Linked DNA regions of Larkinella insperata. Each later gene encodes a partner of the first gene's protein in a complex. Links are inferred from orthologs where the notes say so. Each region holds a gene or a part of one and is shown in the gene's direction. Other genes may lie near its edges.

Region 1 (7,858 bases):
CCGGCGAAAGTGGAAGCGGGAAAGAATCATTTTCGAAAATCATTCACAGCCTGAGCAGCCGCAAGCACGGCCAGTTTATTGCGATCAACTGCGGAGCCATTCCGGAAGGAACGATTGATTCTGAGCTGTTTGGACACGAGAAAGGCTCTTTTACGGGGGCCGTCGATCAGCGCAAAGGGTATTTTGAAACCACCAATGGCGGCACCATTTTTCTGGATGAAATCGGCGAAATGCCGATGGGTACCCAGGCCCGGCTGCTGCGGGTACTCGAAAACGGCGAGTTTATCCGCGTGGGTTCGTCGAAAGTGCAGAAAACCGATGTTCGGGTGGTAGCGGCTACAAACGTTAACCTGCTGGCGGCCGTTGAGCAGGGCAAGTTCCGCGAAGACTTGTATTACCGACTGAATACCGTACCGATTTTTGTACCGCCCCTGCGCGAACGGGGGGAAGACATCGAATTGCTCTTCCGGAAGTTTACGACCGACTTCGCCGAACGCTACCGGATTAAGCCCATCCAGCTGTCGGAAGCCGCCAAACTGATGCTGTTGCGGTATCCGTTTCCGGGTAACATCCGCCAGTTGAAAAATATTGCCGAGCAGATTTCCATTCTTGAGTCGGAAAGCAACAAAGTGATTGAAGCCGAGACGCTGGCCAAATACCTCCCGCCCGTTTCGTCGCAGGCGGCTCAGTCACCTATGGTTCTGCCGGGTGCCTTCAGCGACACCAATTCCTTTTCCGAACGCGAACTGCTTTACAAAGTACTGTTTGACATGCGCCGGGATATGAACGACCTGAAACGGCTCGTGCTGGATGTGCTGAAAAACGAGCAGAATGGACACGAGATCCTGAAAAACAACAAGGAACTGTTCGACACGTTGCAATCCGGCGATTTCCTTCCGGCCGAACCCGAAAAAGCCGTGGCCCGTTTGCTGCCCGCCAGCAACATGGTTGATGTCGACGATTACGACCCGACCGATGCCCCCGGCGAAGTAACCGTGGAAGACATCACGCACGAAACCGAGGAGGACGATTCGCTGTCGCTGGAGAAAAAAGAGAAAGAGATGATTGTCAAAGCGTTACGACGCAGCAACAACAAACGTAAATACGCAGCCCAGGCCCTTGGCATTTCGGAACGGACCCTGTACCGAAAAATTAAACAGTATCAGATAGATGAAGAAGACTGATTCAGTTAGGAAGTATGAGTTAAAACGGGGCCGCCCGGCGGTGAAGAGGTATAGAATGATGAGCTGGATGGTACTCTTACTTCTTAACTCTTCCTTCCTGACGCTTTCCTGCGGGAAATACTCGTTTACGGGAACGACGCTTGATCCAACGATCAAGACGGTTACGGTGAATACCTTTACGACTTCGGCGGCTGGGGGACCCGCCAATTTAACCCTGCAGTTTACCGAACGGCTCAAAGAGTATTATCAGCGATATACTAACCTTAAGGTAGTGCCTTCGAACGGGGATATCGTGCTGGAGGGTTCCATTACGGGATATGATGTTCTGCCGGTGGCGGCTACGGCGGCCGATCAGGCTGCGCAAAACCGCTTGCAGGTAACGGTTCAGGTCCGGTTCTCCAACGCGAAGGACGAAACCAAAAACTTTGATCAGCCCTTCTCGTTTTACCAGGATTTTCCGGCCAACCAGACGCTCACCCAGAACGAAAGCCGTCTGTTGCCCAAGATTCAGGATCAGCTCGTGTTGGATATTTTTAACAAAACGGCCGCCGATTGGTAAGATACGGTTTCTTGAAACCGGTTTGTTCCAGTTTTTCCGCCGAATTTTAACTCCTTGGGATAAACCGGAAACTGGTAACAATTTGTTAAATTTGACCAAGCGCCACCACCCCTACCGATTACTACTCCAATGAACAAATTGGATAAAGAAACTTTTTCTTTCTGGGTAACTCATCCGGAAGAGTTGCTACCGATTGACTTACAACCACTAAAGGAAGCCATGACGGCTTTCCCGTATTGTCAGTCCCTGTATCTGCTGGCCGCCAAAGCCACTTCGGTTCATCAGAAGAGTCACGCCATTGAGCACGTTCGGCAAGCGGCCGCCCACGCCCTGAGCCGTAATGCGCTGCGCAAGTTGATTGATAACGAATTTCAGTGGTCGGATAACCTGCTGAGCCGTCTTAATGAATTGTCACTTAAGCACGTTCCCATTCCCGACGACTACAAGAAAGAGAGCTACGAGCTGTTTAAGCGAAAAGCCGAACAGAGTCATACCCATTTTTCGAATCCGATTTTTGATTTTGCCAAATCGGCAAGCTTCGATGCAATAACGACCCACGAAAAACCGGCCGACGTTGCAGCGGCCACGGACGGTGAGGCTGAAAAGTCACTTCCGATTATTGACGAGGTGCTTCAGGTCGAGAACGTCATCCAGAGCACGCTCGAACAGCAGGATACGGGGTCCAAAGAAACAGAAACGGCCCCGGCTGACCCGCAACGCAACTTTCAGTTGCAGCTCATCGACGATTTTATCAAGCGCGAACCGTCCATTCAGCGCCCGCGGATGAACTCGAATGAACAGACCGAGCAGGAGGACCTCACGCGCCGTATGCCCGTCAACACCGGGGTACCCGTTACCGAAGCATTTGCCAAAATCCTGGCCAAACAGGGCAAGCCCGACCGGGCCATTGACATTTACATGAAGTTAATATTGAAAAATCCGGAAAAAAAGGTTTATTTTGCGGATAAAATTGCGGCTCTAAAAGCTGCGCAGAATCAGTAAGTTACTTCTTTATTAATAACCAATACGCATATCAAAATAACCGCAAGGGCGAACTAAAATGCTGACGGCAATAATTGTATTAATTTGTATCTGTACGATACTGCTGATTTTGGTGGTATTGATTCAAAATTCCAAAGGGGGCGGACTCGCCGGTGAATTCGGTGGGCTTGGTTCTAATCAGTTGATGGGTGTTAAAAAAACAACCGATCTGCTGGAACAGGTTACCTGGGGACTCGCCATCGCTATTATGGTCCTGACACTTTCTACTTTTATTGTCATTGATCGGAACCCCGTTGGAGCCACCATCAACAGTGCAAACGTTGATGCAGCCGCGACTAAAACAACCCCGGGTCTGCAAACGCCTGCTCAACAGCAGCCAGCGGCCCCGGCTACAGCGCCCCAGAGCGGTACGCCAGCCAAATAACGGACGGAAAAGACCTCTTTTTAAACCATTGATTGCTAGACCTGTAGGGCTTCAAAAACCGTATAGGTCTTTTTTTTACCATATTTTTTGACTCGGAAAGTATAAACCGGCAGACCGCTTACGTTGTAATGAAAGGTTTTGCATTCTGTATCTTCACCCAGCCTGATGAGAAAAAGTACCGCTGCTCCATTAGCCGTTCTGTGTTGCCTGTTTGCCGCTTCCTGTCACCGTCCCTACGCACGCTACCAGCCGATGCCCGTTGAATCGTTCCGGTCGACCGGCCATTCGCAGATGGCGGTATCCGGCACCGACTCCGTTGGGGTTCGGGAGGAAGACTGGACTCAGTTCGTGCAGGAGAAACCACAGTCAGAGCCCGACCGACCGGAAGCCTATGCTTCGTCGGCCGTGGTTCCGCCCCTACCGACGGTTCAGCAACGGGTACAGCAGGCAACGACTTCCCTGAACCATACTTCCTCAACCGCTTCTTCGGAGACAGGCGCACTCCCTCAGCAGCCCCGGCCCAAACCCGGCCAGAAGAAGACGCTGCGCGAAATTCTCGGGCTAAAGCCCCGCAAAAAGCTAAACTGGTGGCAGCGGATTCCCTGGCAGCTCAAAGCTTCGATTCCGGTCATTGGTGTTGCCATTATTTTTGCCATTCTTCACATCAGCGTTCTAGCCATCATTTTTGGTTTGCTGGGGGCCTTATTGCTGATTCGTGGTTTAAAGAAGAGCTTCAAGGTCCGTCGGCCGTGGTTTTAAGCCGTCAGTCCATTTGCGAAGGTAGCCGATCACGCTCGCCGTTTTTGCGGTGGAACCGGTACATGACCGATAGGACGACGTTGTTCTTACTTCCAAGCCGTACCGGGGCCTGATCATACTGATTTACCCATCCGGCCTGTAGAATCCAGTTAAGATCGAGCTGGTAGCCCAAGCCCGCATAAATCCGGTTGCGTTCCAGATTTGGGGCTTTGTAGTTCAGAAAAAGTTCGTCGTAAACCGAAACAAAGACGGTTTTGGGCTTGATGGTTTCCTCATTCAGCGGAATCATCAGGTTCATGCGGTAGCGGATCCGGTTTCGATACCGCCCCTGAACGGCGAGGTTCTCGGGTGTTGATTCGCCAAACCAGCGCTGTTCAATCCGGTAGCGGTGTTCGAACTTCAGCCGGTCAACGTTCTGGCTCATCGTTATCTGCTGCCACAACCGGGTTTCGAGCATCTGGGGCCCATCGTTCAGATCCCGGAAATTGTAGGTATGGTACCGACCCGTTGCCACCAGCGCCGAAAAAGCCGGTCCCAGGTCATAGCTGATCCCTCCTTTTACTTCGTAGTAATTTACCTCATCAAACAACGAATTGGAACGCAACTGGCCTTCTACGAAACCGCCCCAACCCCGTTCGCGCGCCGGAAGCTGCACGGAACCAATAAACCAGGTGCCCCACGGATGCTGTTGGGCCTGGGCAAAATCCGGCATTAGAAACAGGGAGAACAGAAAACTGGCAAATCGTTGGAAGCCTTTCAGCAAACCTCTGCCGGGCAAACCGTTAGCAGAAAGCCTACCAATTGGCGGGGCATCAAGAGACGGAATCATTCAGAAAGTAGCTTAGTGTCGCGTTGATAACAACAAAACGAAGAAACAAGCTTTACTGAAGATTACCAACTTATTTATTGGATAAAACGAAAGGTGAACGGATACCTGTAGTACTCGCCGTTATTGGCTTTTACGCCCGCCAGGATGGAAAAAACGACGCTGACCAAACCGAGAACAACGAGAATGGGTAGGCCAATCAGGAGGATAACCAGCAGAAGGGCGATACCCAAGGCAATGGTCATGGTTATCTGAAAATTCAGTGCCTCTTTGCCGTGGTAATCAACAAAAGCCGATTTGTCTTTCTGAATCTGCCAGACCACAACGGGTCCAATGATGTTTCCGAAAGGAATGAGAAAACCGGCCAGCGCGCTCAGATGAGCCAGCATTCCCCACATCCGTTCGTCGGACGGGCTTAGATAATTACCAGGTGGTGGTGGGGGCGTCGGATTGTTGTAGGGTTGATTTTCCATGACATACAGCGTTTGGTGAACCAAGTAAAAAGAAAGAATTGGCTTTTACAATTTTTGACTGAAAATCAGATCGTTGGGTCTATTTTTCCTTTGGGAAGCCTATTGACAAGCCTCAGGTGCCTGCACCCTTTTCGGAACCGCTGGCAAGGACACTGCGCCAAACGCTTCGGCGGCAGGACTTACCCCGGCAGCACTGGCTGCCCCGGTGGGTAGGCTCTTTTTTCAACGGCCCGAAATGCACCGGTTTCACCATTAGTAGGATTAACACACCACTAATTACGGCGATATTGTCTGGTGGCACATGCTGTTTGGAACCTATCAGAATCCGACGGAGTTCAATTCTTCGTGTGGTTTTGACAACGGAAAGGAGCAGCGGCCCGGCGAGGTGTTGCGTTTCCGCGATGTTCATAAAAATTAAACCCCCAACTCAGAAGAAAATGAAACCGACAATCACGATTGAATACTGTCCCAAATGCGGCTGGATGCTGCGCTCGGCCTGGATGGCGCAGGAACTGCTGACCACCTTTACCGACGACCTCCACGGCGTACTGCTCCACCCATCGGAAATCAGCGGACGGTTTTCGGTTGAGATTGATGGCCAGAAGATTTTTGACCGGAAAGTCGAAGGTCGTTTTCCCGAGATTAAGGAATTGAAGCAACTGGTTCGCGATGTGGTAAACCCGGAAAAGCCGCTGGGGCACTCGGACAAAAAATAAAAGGGGAGCCAAGTTGGCTCCCCTTTCGGATTAGAGTTCCAGTTCAACAACCCAGTCGTCCTGTTCCACTACGGTGCCTTCTTTCAAGACCACCTGTTTAACGGTACCGGCTTTGGGTGCGGCCACAATGCTCTCCATTTTCATGGCTTCAATTACGAAGAGCGGCTGGTTTTTATTGACTTTATCGCCCGGCTTCACTATGATTTTGGTCAATCGGCCCTGCAACGGTGACCCTACGTCCCCGTCTTTGCTGACCTTAGCGTTGGCCTGATAGGCAACCTTCAGCGACTTATCGCGCACCTGCACCTGACGGCTCTGTCCGTTCAGCTCGAACGTAACCGTGCGCATACCGTGGCTGTCGGGTTCCGATACGTACGAAAGCCGTACCAGAATATTTTTACCCTCGTCGATTTCGATCAGAATTTCCTCGTTTTCCTTCAGGCCGTACAGGAAAGCCGGGGTTGGAATGATGCTCACGTCGCCGTGCTCCTGAACGGCTTTGTAGTATTCCTCGTACACTTTCGGGTACATCTGGTACGAGAGATAATCCAGAAAGCCCTCGCTCTGCGGAAATTTCTCCTCAAACTTTTTAAAGTCGGCGTCGAAATCAATCGGTTGCAGCTTTTCGTTCGGACGCCCGGTGATCGGTTCCTCGCCCTTCAGGATAACCTCCTGAAGTTCTTTCGGGAAACCACCGTAGGGCTGGCCCAGCTCGCCTTTGAAGAAGCCTTTCACCGATTCCGGGAACGAGAGCGACGCGCCTTTTTTGATCACATCCTCGGCCGTCAGGTTGTTGGACGTCATGAACAGGGCCATGTCACCAACCACTTTCGACGAAGGAGTTACTTTTACAATATCGCCAAACATCTGATTGACCGTACTGTAATTTTTCTTCAACGTCTCAAACTTATCACCCAGGCCCAGCGCAATCGACTGCGGCTTGAGGTTTGAGTACTGCCCACCCGGAATCTCGTTCTCGTACACTTCCGCGCTACCGGCCTTCATGCCCGACTCAAACGGATAATACCACTCCCGCACGTCTTCCCAGTAATTGGAGTAAGCATTCAGCGAATCCAGGTTGATGGAGCTTTCGCGCTCGTGGCCCTGCAACATCGCCACCACGGAGTTGAAGTTGGGCTGCGACGTCAGGCCCGAGAGTGCGCCCAGGGCGCAATCAATCACATCAACCCCGGAATCAACGGCCTTCAGGTAGGTTGCCGCCTGAATCGACGAGGTATCGTGCGTATGCAGGTGAATCGGAATGCTGACGGCTTTTTTCAGCTCGCGAACCAGCACTTCGGCCGCCAGCGGCTTCAGCAAACCGGCCATGTCCTTGATCGCCAGCATGTGCGCTCCTTCGTCCTCCAGTTGGCGGGCCATGTCCAGGTAATACTGCAACGTGTATTTGTGCTGATCGGGAGCCAGCATATCGCCGGTGTAGCAGATGGCGGCTTCGGCCAGTGCGTTGGTCCGTTCGCGCACGGCCCGGATGCTGACCTTCATGGCTTCCACCCAGTTCAGCGAGTCGAAAATCCGGAACACGTCGATGCCGTTTTCCCAGGATTTCTCCACGAACTTCTCAATCAGGTTGTCGGGATAAGCCGAATAGCCCACCGCGTTGGAGCCCCGGAACAGCATCTGCAACAGCATATTCGGCATGGCCTCGCGGAATTTCTGCAAACGCGTCCACGGACTTTCGTGCAAAAACCGCATGGCGACGTCGAACGTTGCGCCCCCCCAGACTTCCATCGAGAATAGTTCGGGGTGGCTTTTGGCGAATCCTTCGGCCACGGCCAGCAAATCTTTGGTCCGAACGCGAGTAGCTAACAACGACTGGTGCCCGTCACGGAACGTTGTGTCGGTATACAGGATGGGCTTCTGATCGCGGACCCACTCCACAAACTTCTCCCGTCCG
Region 2 (7,999 bases), 4.3 Mb from region 1 along the record:
AGATCAAACGTCCGGAAATTGATGCGAAACTGATTGGTGAGACGATTGCTCAACAACTTCAGGCTCGTATTTCATACCGTCGGGCCATGAAGCAGGCGATTAGCTCGGCCATCCGGGTTGGCGCTCAAGGAATCAAAGTTCGCGTATCGGGTCGTCTGGGCGGTGCTGAAATGGCTCGTACAGAAGAATACAAAGAAGGTCGCGTACCGCTGCACACGCTGCGTGCGGATATCGACTACGCCATTTCAGAAGCTCAAACGATTTACGGCAAAATCGGAATCAAAGTTTGGGTTTTTAAAGGTGAGCTGTACGGTAAGCGGGATTTGTCACCAGCTGCTCAAATCACGGCTGCTCAATCGGAGCGCGGTGGCGAGCGGAGCGAACGCCGTGGCGATCGCGGAGATCGTCGTGGGGATCGCGGTGGTGATGGCGAGCGCAACGACCGTCGCCGGGGCCGGAACGATCAGAACCGGGGTGGTCAGCGTGGTGGTCAAGGCCAGGGCGGACGCAAGAGATAGTAAGAACATCGGGCGTCAGCTATAGCAGCGTCCTTTAGATACGACTAAAGATGTTACAACCAAAAAGAACCAAGTTTCGTAAGCAGCAGAAAGGCCGGGTTAAAGGCGTCGCCGGACGTGGTCACCAAATCGCTTTCGGATCGTTTGCCATCAAGTCGCTGGAACCCGGTTGGATTACAGCCCGTCAAATTGAAGCGGCTCGTATTTCCGTAACCCGCGCTATGAAACGAGAAGGCCAAGTATGGATTCGGATCTTCCCCGATAAAGTAATTACGAAAAAGCCTGCCGAAGTACGGATGGGTAAAGGGAAAGGTGCTCCCGAATATTGGGTAGCTACCATTAAGCCCGGTACGATTTTGTTTGAAGCAACCGGCGTACCGCTGGATGTGGCAAATGAGGCCCTGCGGTTAGCAGCACAAAAGCTGCCGATCAAAACAAGATTCGTTGTTCGTCGGGATTATCAAGAAACAGAAGGCTAACTCGGGAAAAGGTTGCCAGTTAAGGAATGAATCCCAAAACGGGCAACTACCAACAAAATTCAGTCATGAAAAAGAACGAGATTAAGTCGCTGACGGTTGAACAATTGAATGAGCAGGTAGCGGCTGAAAAAGATCGCTTGCAAAAGTTAAAGTTTGCGCACGCTATTTCGCCAATCGAAAACCCGTTGCGAATTCGCACAACGCGAAAACTGATTGCTCAATTACTGACCGAGCTGACTAGTAAACAAAAAGCCAGCTAATTTAACGGTATTGACTCATGGAGCAGCAAGGAAGAAATCTAAGAAAAGAAAGAATTGGTAAAGTGGTCAGCAACAAAATGGAAAAATCCATTACAGTTGCGGTCGATCGGAAAGTGCAGCACCCAATTTATGGGAAATTTATGCACCGTACGAAGAAGTTCATGGCCCACGACGAGAAAAATGAGTGCGGAATCGGAGATACCGTTCGCATTATGGAGACCCGTCCGTTGAGCAAGAACAAATGTTGGCGGTTAGTCGAAATCATTGAAAAGGCGAAGTAATCATGATCCAGCAAGAATCACGTTTGGGCGTAGCCGATAACAGCGGTGCCAAAGAAGTACTTTGCATCCGGGTACTGGGTGGAACCGGCAAGCGTTTCGCTACAGTTGGAGATAAAATTGTAGTGACGGTAAAACAGGCACTTTCTTCAAGTAACATGAAGAAAGGGACAGTTTCCAAAGCGGTAGTCGTTCGGACTAAGAAGGAGGTACGCCGGAAAGACGGGTCGTACATCCGGTTTGAAGATAACGCGGCTGTGCTGCTGAACAACAATGACGAGCCCCGGGGCACCCGCATTTTTGGGCCCGTAGCCCGTGAATTGCGCGAGAAGCAGTTTATGAAAATCGTTTCCTTAGCTCCAGAAGTATTGTAACTATGAAGAATGTAGCAGATAAACCTGCGAAGTTACACATCAAAAAAGGAGATACTGTCAAAGTTATTTCCGGTAACTCGAAGGGTCAAACCGGTACGATATTGCGCGTTTTGGTCGATAAACAACGCGCCGTGGTTGAAGGAGTGAATATGATCACCAAACACGTAAAACCATCGGCAGCCAACCCCCAGGGGAGTTTGGAAAAGCGTGAAGGAACAATTCACATCAGCAATCTGATGATCATTGATCCAACGACTAACGAACCTTCCCGGACTGGCCGCAAACTGAACGATAAAGGTAAGTTGCAACGATTCTCGAAGAAATCGGGTAATTTTATCTAATTTATTAGGAATCAGGAACGTATAACAAGGTACGAAAGTGGCAACTCCGAGACTGAAAGAGAAATATACGAACGAAATCGTGTCCCAACTGAAGGAAAAGTTTCAGTACAAAAGCATCATGCAGGTGCCGAAACTGTCCAAAATTGTTGTTAACAAGGGGATTGGGGCCGCCGTTGCAGATAAGAAATTAGTAGATGTAGGTGTAGATGAACTGACTATGATTACAGGTCAGAAGGCTGTACCGACGATTGCGAAAAAAGCCGTCTCTAACTTCAAACTGCGTGAAGGAATGCCGATCGGGGCGAAAGTTACCCTGCGCGGAGAAAAGATGTATGAGTTCCTGGATCGTCTGACCGCTGTTGCTCTACCGCGCGTTCGTGACTTCAAAGGAATCAGCGACAAGGGCTTCGATGGTCGTGGTAACTACACGTTCGGTGTTCAGGAGCAGATCATTTTTCCGGAAATTACGATCGACAAAGTGAATCGGATTTCAGGAATGGACATTACGTTCGTTACAACGGCGAACACGGATGAAGAAAGCTTTGCATTATTGAAAGCGTTGGGCATGCCCTTCGCCGGAGGTAAAAAATAACGCATAACGCGACTAAAAACATGGCAAAAGAATCCATCAAAGCAAGAGAGCGTAAGCGGATTGCCTTAGTTGCAAAGTACGCTACAAAGCGTGCTGCACTGAAAGCAGCTGGTGATTACGCCGGATTAGATAAACTGCCGAAAAACGCTTCTCCGGTGCGCCTGCACAATCGGTGTAAGTTGACAGGCCGCCCACGTGGGTATATGCGGAAGTTTGGTATCTCCCGCGTAACCTTCCGCGAAATGGCCTCGGCTGGTAAGATCCCGGGTGTAACAAAGTCAAGCTGGTAAGTTTTACGCTATCTAGCGATTATCAAAACAATTCCCTAATTTTGCAGGCCCGTTTGAAAAGGCTTGCAGTTACTAATCAGGAGGAAATGAATACTGATCCCATAGCAGATTATCTGACTCGCATCAGAAATGCGATCCGCGCCAAGCACCGGGTCGTCGAAATTCCTGCTTCCAATATAAAGAAGGAGATCACTAAGGTACTCTTTGATAAAGGCTTCATCCAGAACTACCGGTTCGATGAGACAGGCCCCCAAGGAAGTATCAAGATTGCGCTGAAGTATAATCCTGTAACGAAACAGCCAGCAATTGTTGACTTGCAGCGGGTAAGCCGTCCAGGTCTGCGTCAGTACAAAGGAGCTACGGACATTCCGCGCATCTTCAACGGCCTAGGTGTCGCCATCGTCTCTACTTCAAAAGGAGTTATGACGGACAAGGAAGCCCGGACGCTGAACGTAGGTGGTGAGGTATTGTGTTACGTATATTAATCAGAAACTATGTCACGCGTAGGTAATAAAATCATTGCACTGCCCGAGAAAGTATCAGTTTCGGTCGAGAACGGTAACACAGTTACGGTGAAAGGCCCGAAGGGAACACTGTCGCAGAGCATCAACCCGGACATCAAACTGGAAATCGCTGACGGCGAACTGAAAGTGGTTCGTCCCAATGATCAGAAGCGTTTTAAATCCCTACACGGATTGTATCGCGCTCTGGTAAACAACATGGTAACAGGCGTTAGCACGGGTTACCGGATTGAACTTGAAATTGTAGGGGTCGGTTACAAAGCTGTTGCCTCAAACAATATCCTTCAGTTGACTTTAGGTTATTCGCACGATATTTACGTTGCGATTCCGAATGAGCTGAATGTAACGGCTGTTACGGAGAAAGGGCAAAACCCGAAAGTGATTCTGGAAGGGATTGACAAGCAACTGATCGGTGATGTAGCCGCCAAGATTCGGTCCCTGCGTAAAGTGGAGCCGTACAAAGGTAAAGGTATCCGGTTTGTGGGCGAAGCAATCCGTCGTAAAGCTGGTAAATCTGCTTCTAAGAAATAAGCAGTAATAGGTGAACCATATAATAAGCACAGGCGAAAATGGCTGTCACAAAAGAAAGCAGGAGACTGCGCATTAAAAGACATATTCGGAATAAAGTATCCGGAACGGCAGATCAGCCGAGATTATCAGTGTTCCGGTCAAACTCCCGGATTTATGCTCAAATCATTGATGATGAGAAAGGCCACACGCTGGTGAGTGCATCTTCAATTGATATTAACGGCAAAGATAAAAAAGGCGTCAACGTTGACACGGCAAAACAAGTCGGACAAGCGTTGGCGGAGAAAGCAACTACCAACGGCATTACCAAGGTAGTTTTTGATCGGAACGGTTATTTGTATCATGGTAAGGTGAAAGCTTTGGCCGACGGTGCTAGAGAAGGCGGCCTTCAATTTTAAGCAAAACAATGGTAACCAGCACAAGACCTGCTAAAGTTAACGAATCAGACCTGAAGGAACGCGTGGTAGCTATCAATCGCGTTGCAAAGGTGGTGAAAGGTGGTCGGCGTTTTAGCTTTGCCGCTATTGTTGTCGTCGGTGACAGCAACGGTGTGGTTGGCTACGGCCTGGGCAAAGCAAACGAAGTAACGGATGCTATTGCTAAAGGAATTGAGGATGCGAAAAAGAACCTGGTACAGGTTCCTTTGCTGAAACATACAGTTCCTCACGAAATGGAAGGAAAATTCAGCGGTGGTTTTGTCCTGCTGAAACCTGCTTCAGCCGGTACAGGCGTTATTGCTGGTGGAGCTATGCGTGCCGTTCTGGAGAGCGCAGGTATCCGCGATGTATTGGCCAAATCAAAAGGTTCTTCCAATCCGCACAACGTAGTTAAAGCGACTATCGATGCGCTGCTGAAAATGCGGGCTCCGCATCAGGTGGCATTTCAGCGTGGAGTGAAGCTGAGTAAGGTTTTCAACGGATAAGCGTCCTTTATAACTGCAATAGAAATGGCACGGATTAAAATCACACAGGTTCGCAGCATCATTAAGCGGCCGAAAACACAGAAGCTAGCGATTCAGTCGCTGGGTCTGGGAAAAATCAACCGTAGCGTTTCATTGGAATACAATGACGCAGTCGGTGGAATCATCCGTAAAGTACAACATTTAATTAAAGTAGAAGAAATTTAATCTCATGAATCTGAATACGCTTAAACCTGCGCAAGGATCCGTCCGGGAGCGCAAGCGAGTAGGTCGAGGTACGGGTTCTGGCATGGGTGGCACGTCCACCCGTGGCCATAAAGGCGCCCAATCGCGTTCTGGTTACAGCGCGAAGAAAAACTTCGAAGGTGGTCAAATGCCCTTGCAACGCCGGGTGCCGAAATTTGGCTTTAAAAATATTAACCGGGTTGAGTATAAGCCAATTAACCTGGATACACTTCAGCAACTGATCGAAAAAGCTGGTGTTACTTCGATCGATGTTGATGTGTTGCTACAAAACGGTTTAGTCGGTAAAAACGACAAAATAAAAATTTTGAGCCGGGGCGAATTGTCTTCTGCAATCGAAGTAAAAGCACATAGCTTTTCGCAGAAAGCGATTGAGGTTATTGAGAAAGCAGGCGGTAAAGCAATTAAGCTCTAATCAGCTCGCTCGTTCGTAGTAGATTTAGCCAATATTTTTTCGTAAATTTGTTGACTTTTTTCGGACGAGCAGCTTGATACACTAATGAAACGATTAATCACAACCCTTCAGAATATTTTTTCGATTGAGGAACTGCGTACCCGCATTCTCAACACCTTGTTGTTTGTGACGGTTTTTCGCTTGGGCTCTCAGATCGTACTACCCGGTGTTGATCCGGATAGACTAAATCTGACTCCGCAAGGGTTGTTAGGTTTGGTAGATATTTTTGTGGGAGGAGCTTTTAGTAAAGCATCAATCTTTGCGCTGGGAATTATGCCATATATCTCGGCATCGATTGCCATACAGCTCCTAACGCTAGCATTACCTTACTTCCAAAAAATGCAGAAGGAAGGTGAGTCGGGTCGCAAACGGTTGAATCAAATCACCCGGGTGTTAACGATTTTCGTTACAGCTGCGCAGGCCATTACTTACTTGACTACGACCATTCCGAACGAAGCTGTGATGATCAATCCAACAACGTTTCGGATCGTGTCTGTGTTTATCCTGACCGGTGGCACCATTTTCTGTATGTGGTTAGGTGAGCGGATTACGGATAAGGGAATCGGTAACGGGATTTCCATGCTGATTATGATTGGCATTGTGTCTCGCTTTCCAGGCGCGGTTTACGGAGAAGCTTTATCCCGTGGATCGGGTGGTGCACTCCTCTTCGTCCTAGAGATTGTTGCTCTTTTCTTTGTTGTAATGGGCGCTGTTGTACTGACCCAGGCTGTTCGTCGGATACCCATTCAATATGCAAAACAAGTAGTTGGCAATAAAGTAGTGGGTGGTCAACGTCAATATTTACCACTGAAATTGAACGCTGCCGGTGTGATGCCCATCATTTTTGCTCAGGCTTTGATGTTCGTACCATCATTGGTTGCCTCTTTCTTCGCTGAGAAAAGTGATTTGGCGGGATCGGTACAGACGGTTTTCTCCGATTATACGTCTTGGCAGTACAATGTGCTGTTTGCCGTATTGATCATTGTCTTTACCTTTTTTTACACGGCAATTTCAGTCAACCCGAATCAGATCGCGGATGATATGAAACGGAGCGGAGGTTTTATCCCGGGTGTTAAACCTGGTTTTATGACCTCTGAATACATTGGACAGGTACTGGACCGGATTACCCTTCCAGGGGCATTGATGTTGGCAACAGTAGCTATATTACCTGCTATTGCTGCTCTGATGGGAATGACGCGAAATTTCTCGCAGTTCTTTGGAGGGACCTCCCTGCTAATTATGGTCGGTGTTGTGCTGGATACGTTGCAGCAAATAGAAAGTTATCTTTTGATGCGCCGTTACGAAGGCTTGATGAAGTCAGGACGTGTAACGGGCCGCACAGAAAGTGTAACCGCCTAAGGTAAGAAAATGATTTACCTGAAATCAGACGCCGAAATAGAGTTGATGAGAATCAGCGGCCAGGTTCTTGGTAAAGCTCATGCTGAAGTTGCTAAGCGGATTCGTCCGGGTGTAACGACGAAGGAATTGGATCGCGTGGCTGAAGAGTATATTCGTGATAACGGCGGTATTCCTTCCTTCAAAGGGTTTAACAATTTTCCGGCGTCCCTGTGTATCTCCGTGAATGAAACCGTTGTGCACGGATTTCCGAGCAAGTACGAACTAAAGGAAGGGGACATCATTTCGATTGATTGCGGAGTGAAACTTAACGGATACCATAGTGACAGCGCTTACACGTATCCTATTGGTGAAATTAGTCCAGAAGTCCGCGATTTGCTCGTCCGTACGAAGCAATCTTTGTACTACGGCATTGAGAAAGCTGTGGAAGGAAACCGGATTGGTGATATTGGATTTGCCGTACAAAGTTACGTAGAGAAGTTTGGTTATTCTGTTGTTCGAGAGTTAGTCGGTCATGGTCTTGGAAAAAGCCTGCACGAAAGCCCCGAAGTTCCCAACTACGGTAAACGAGGTCAAGGAATTAAGCTTAAAGAGGGGATGGTGCTGGCGATTGAGCCGATGGTGAACTTAGGAAAGAAAAACATCGTTCAGGAAAGAGACGGCTGGACCATTCGAACTGCTGACCGTAAGCCGTCTGCTCATTTTGAACATTCGGTAGCCATTCGAAAAGGAAAGCCGGAAATATTGACCACATTCCAATATATTGAAGAAGTAACGGCAAACACCAGTTTAATGGTTGAAGCCGCTGAAGCGACCATAATGTAACGAATGGCAAAACAGACATCC

The links.
Region 2: the proteins of secG (region 1) and secY are in contact, whole or in part, in a crystal structure (PDB 5AWW), measured with the Thermus thermophilus proteins. The link is inferred for Larkinella insperata from one-to-one orthologs. Residues at the interface, in WP_223903268.1 of Thermus thermophilus: Tyr5, Ile9, Tyr12, Leu13, Ala16, Leu19, Val20, Val23, Leu24, Gln26, Glu27, Pro28, Gln30, Gly31, Ala32, Asp34, Leu35, Met36, Gly37, Gly38, Ser39, Ala40, Asp41, Leu42, Phe43, Ala45, Arg46, Val48, Tyr53, Thr56; in WP_096411648.1 of Thermus thermophilus: Leu14, Gln16, Arg17, Phe20, Ile34, Pro35, Pro37, Ile72, Arg108, Arg109, Asn112, Gln113, Arg116, Ile117, Ile120, Pro145, Gly146, Trp147, Phe152, Phe155, Val156, Val159, Thr160, Val162, Ala163, Gly164, Ala166, Leu167, Trp170, Glu173.

What each region holds. Positions count from the first base shown.
Region 1 is NZ_CP110973.1:6,410,640-6,418,497, forward strand. What follows is about bases 1,728-4,486. They hold secG (preprotein translocase subunit SecG), read left to right. Parts: upstream 1,728-2,803; coding sequence 2,804-3,169; downstream 3,170-4,486. Other genes in these bases: OQ371_RS25805 (LptE family protein), read left to right, coding at 1,728-1,743; OQ371_RS25810 (DUF8458 domain-containing protein), read left to right, coding at 1,873-2,745; OQ371_RS25820 (hypothetical protein), read left to right, coding at 3,335-3,928; OQ371_RS25825 (DUF2490 domain-containing protein), read right to left, coding at 3,933-4,486. In the rest of the region: OQ371_RS25800 (sigma-54 interaction domain-containing protein), read left to right, coding at 1-1,184; more of OQ371_RS25805, read left to right, coding at 1,252-1,727; more of OQ371_RS25825, read right to left, coding at 4,487-4,757; OQ371_RS25830 (DUF4870 domain-containing protein), read right to left, coding at 4,832-5,227; OQ371_RS25835 (Rdx family protein), read left to right, coding at 5,665-5,943; OQ371_RS25840 (pyruvate carboxylase), read right to left, coding at 5,974-7,858. UniProt on the Bacillus subtilis protein: Involved in protein export. Participates in an early event of protein translocation.
Region 2 is NZ_CP110973.1:2,152,488-2,160,486, forward strand. Bases 5,100-7,999 are described here. They hold secY (preprotein translocase subunit SecY), read left to right. Parts: upstream 5,100-5,842; coding sequence 5,843-7,156; downstream 7,157-7,999. Other genes in these bases: rpsE (30S ribosomal protein S5), read left to right, coding at 5,100-5,103; rpmD (50S ribosomal protein L30), read left to right, coding at 5,128-5,307; rplO (50S ribosomal protein L15), read left to right, coding at 5,312-5,758; map (type I methionyl aminopeptidase), read left to right, coding at 7,166-7,978; infA (translation initiation factor IF-1), read left to right, coding at 7,982-7,999. In the rest of the region: rpsC (30S ribosomal protein S3), read left to right, coding at 1-518; rplP (50S ribosomal protein L16), read left to right, coding at 569-997; rpmC (50S ribosomal protein L29), read left to right, coding at 1,063-1,257; rpsQ (30S ribosomal protein S17), read left to right, coding at 1,275-1,538; rplN (50S ribosomal protein L14), read left to right, coding at 1,541-1,909; rplX (50S ribosomal protein L24), read left to right, coding at 1,912-2,250; rplE (50S ribosomal protein L5), read left to right, coding at 2,288-2,842; rpsN (30S ribosomal protein S14), read left to right, coding at 2,863-3,132; rpsH (30S ribosomal protein S8), read left to right, coding at 3,219-3,617; rplF (50S ribosomal protein L6), read left to right, coding at 3,627-4,184; rplR (50S ribosomal protein L18), read left to right, coding at 4,223-4,579; more of rpsE, read left to right, coding at 4,588-5,099. UniProt on the Bacillus subtilis protein: The central subunit of the protein translocation channel SecYEG. Consists of two halves formed by TMs 1-5 and 6-10.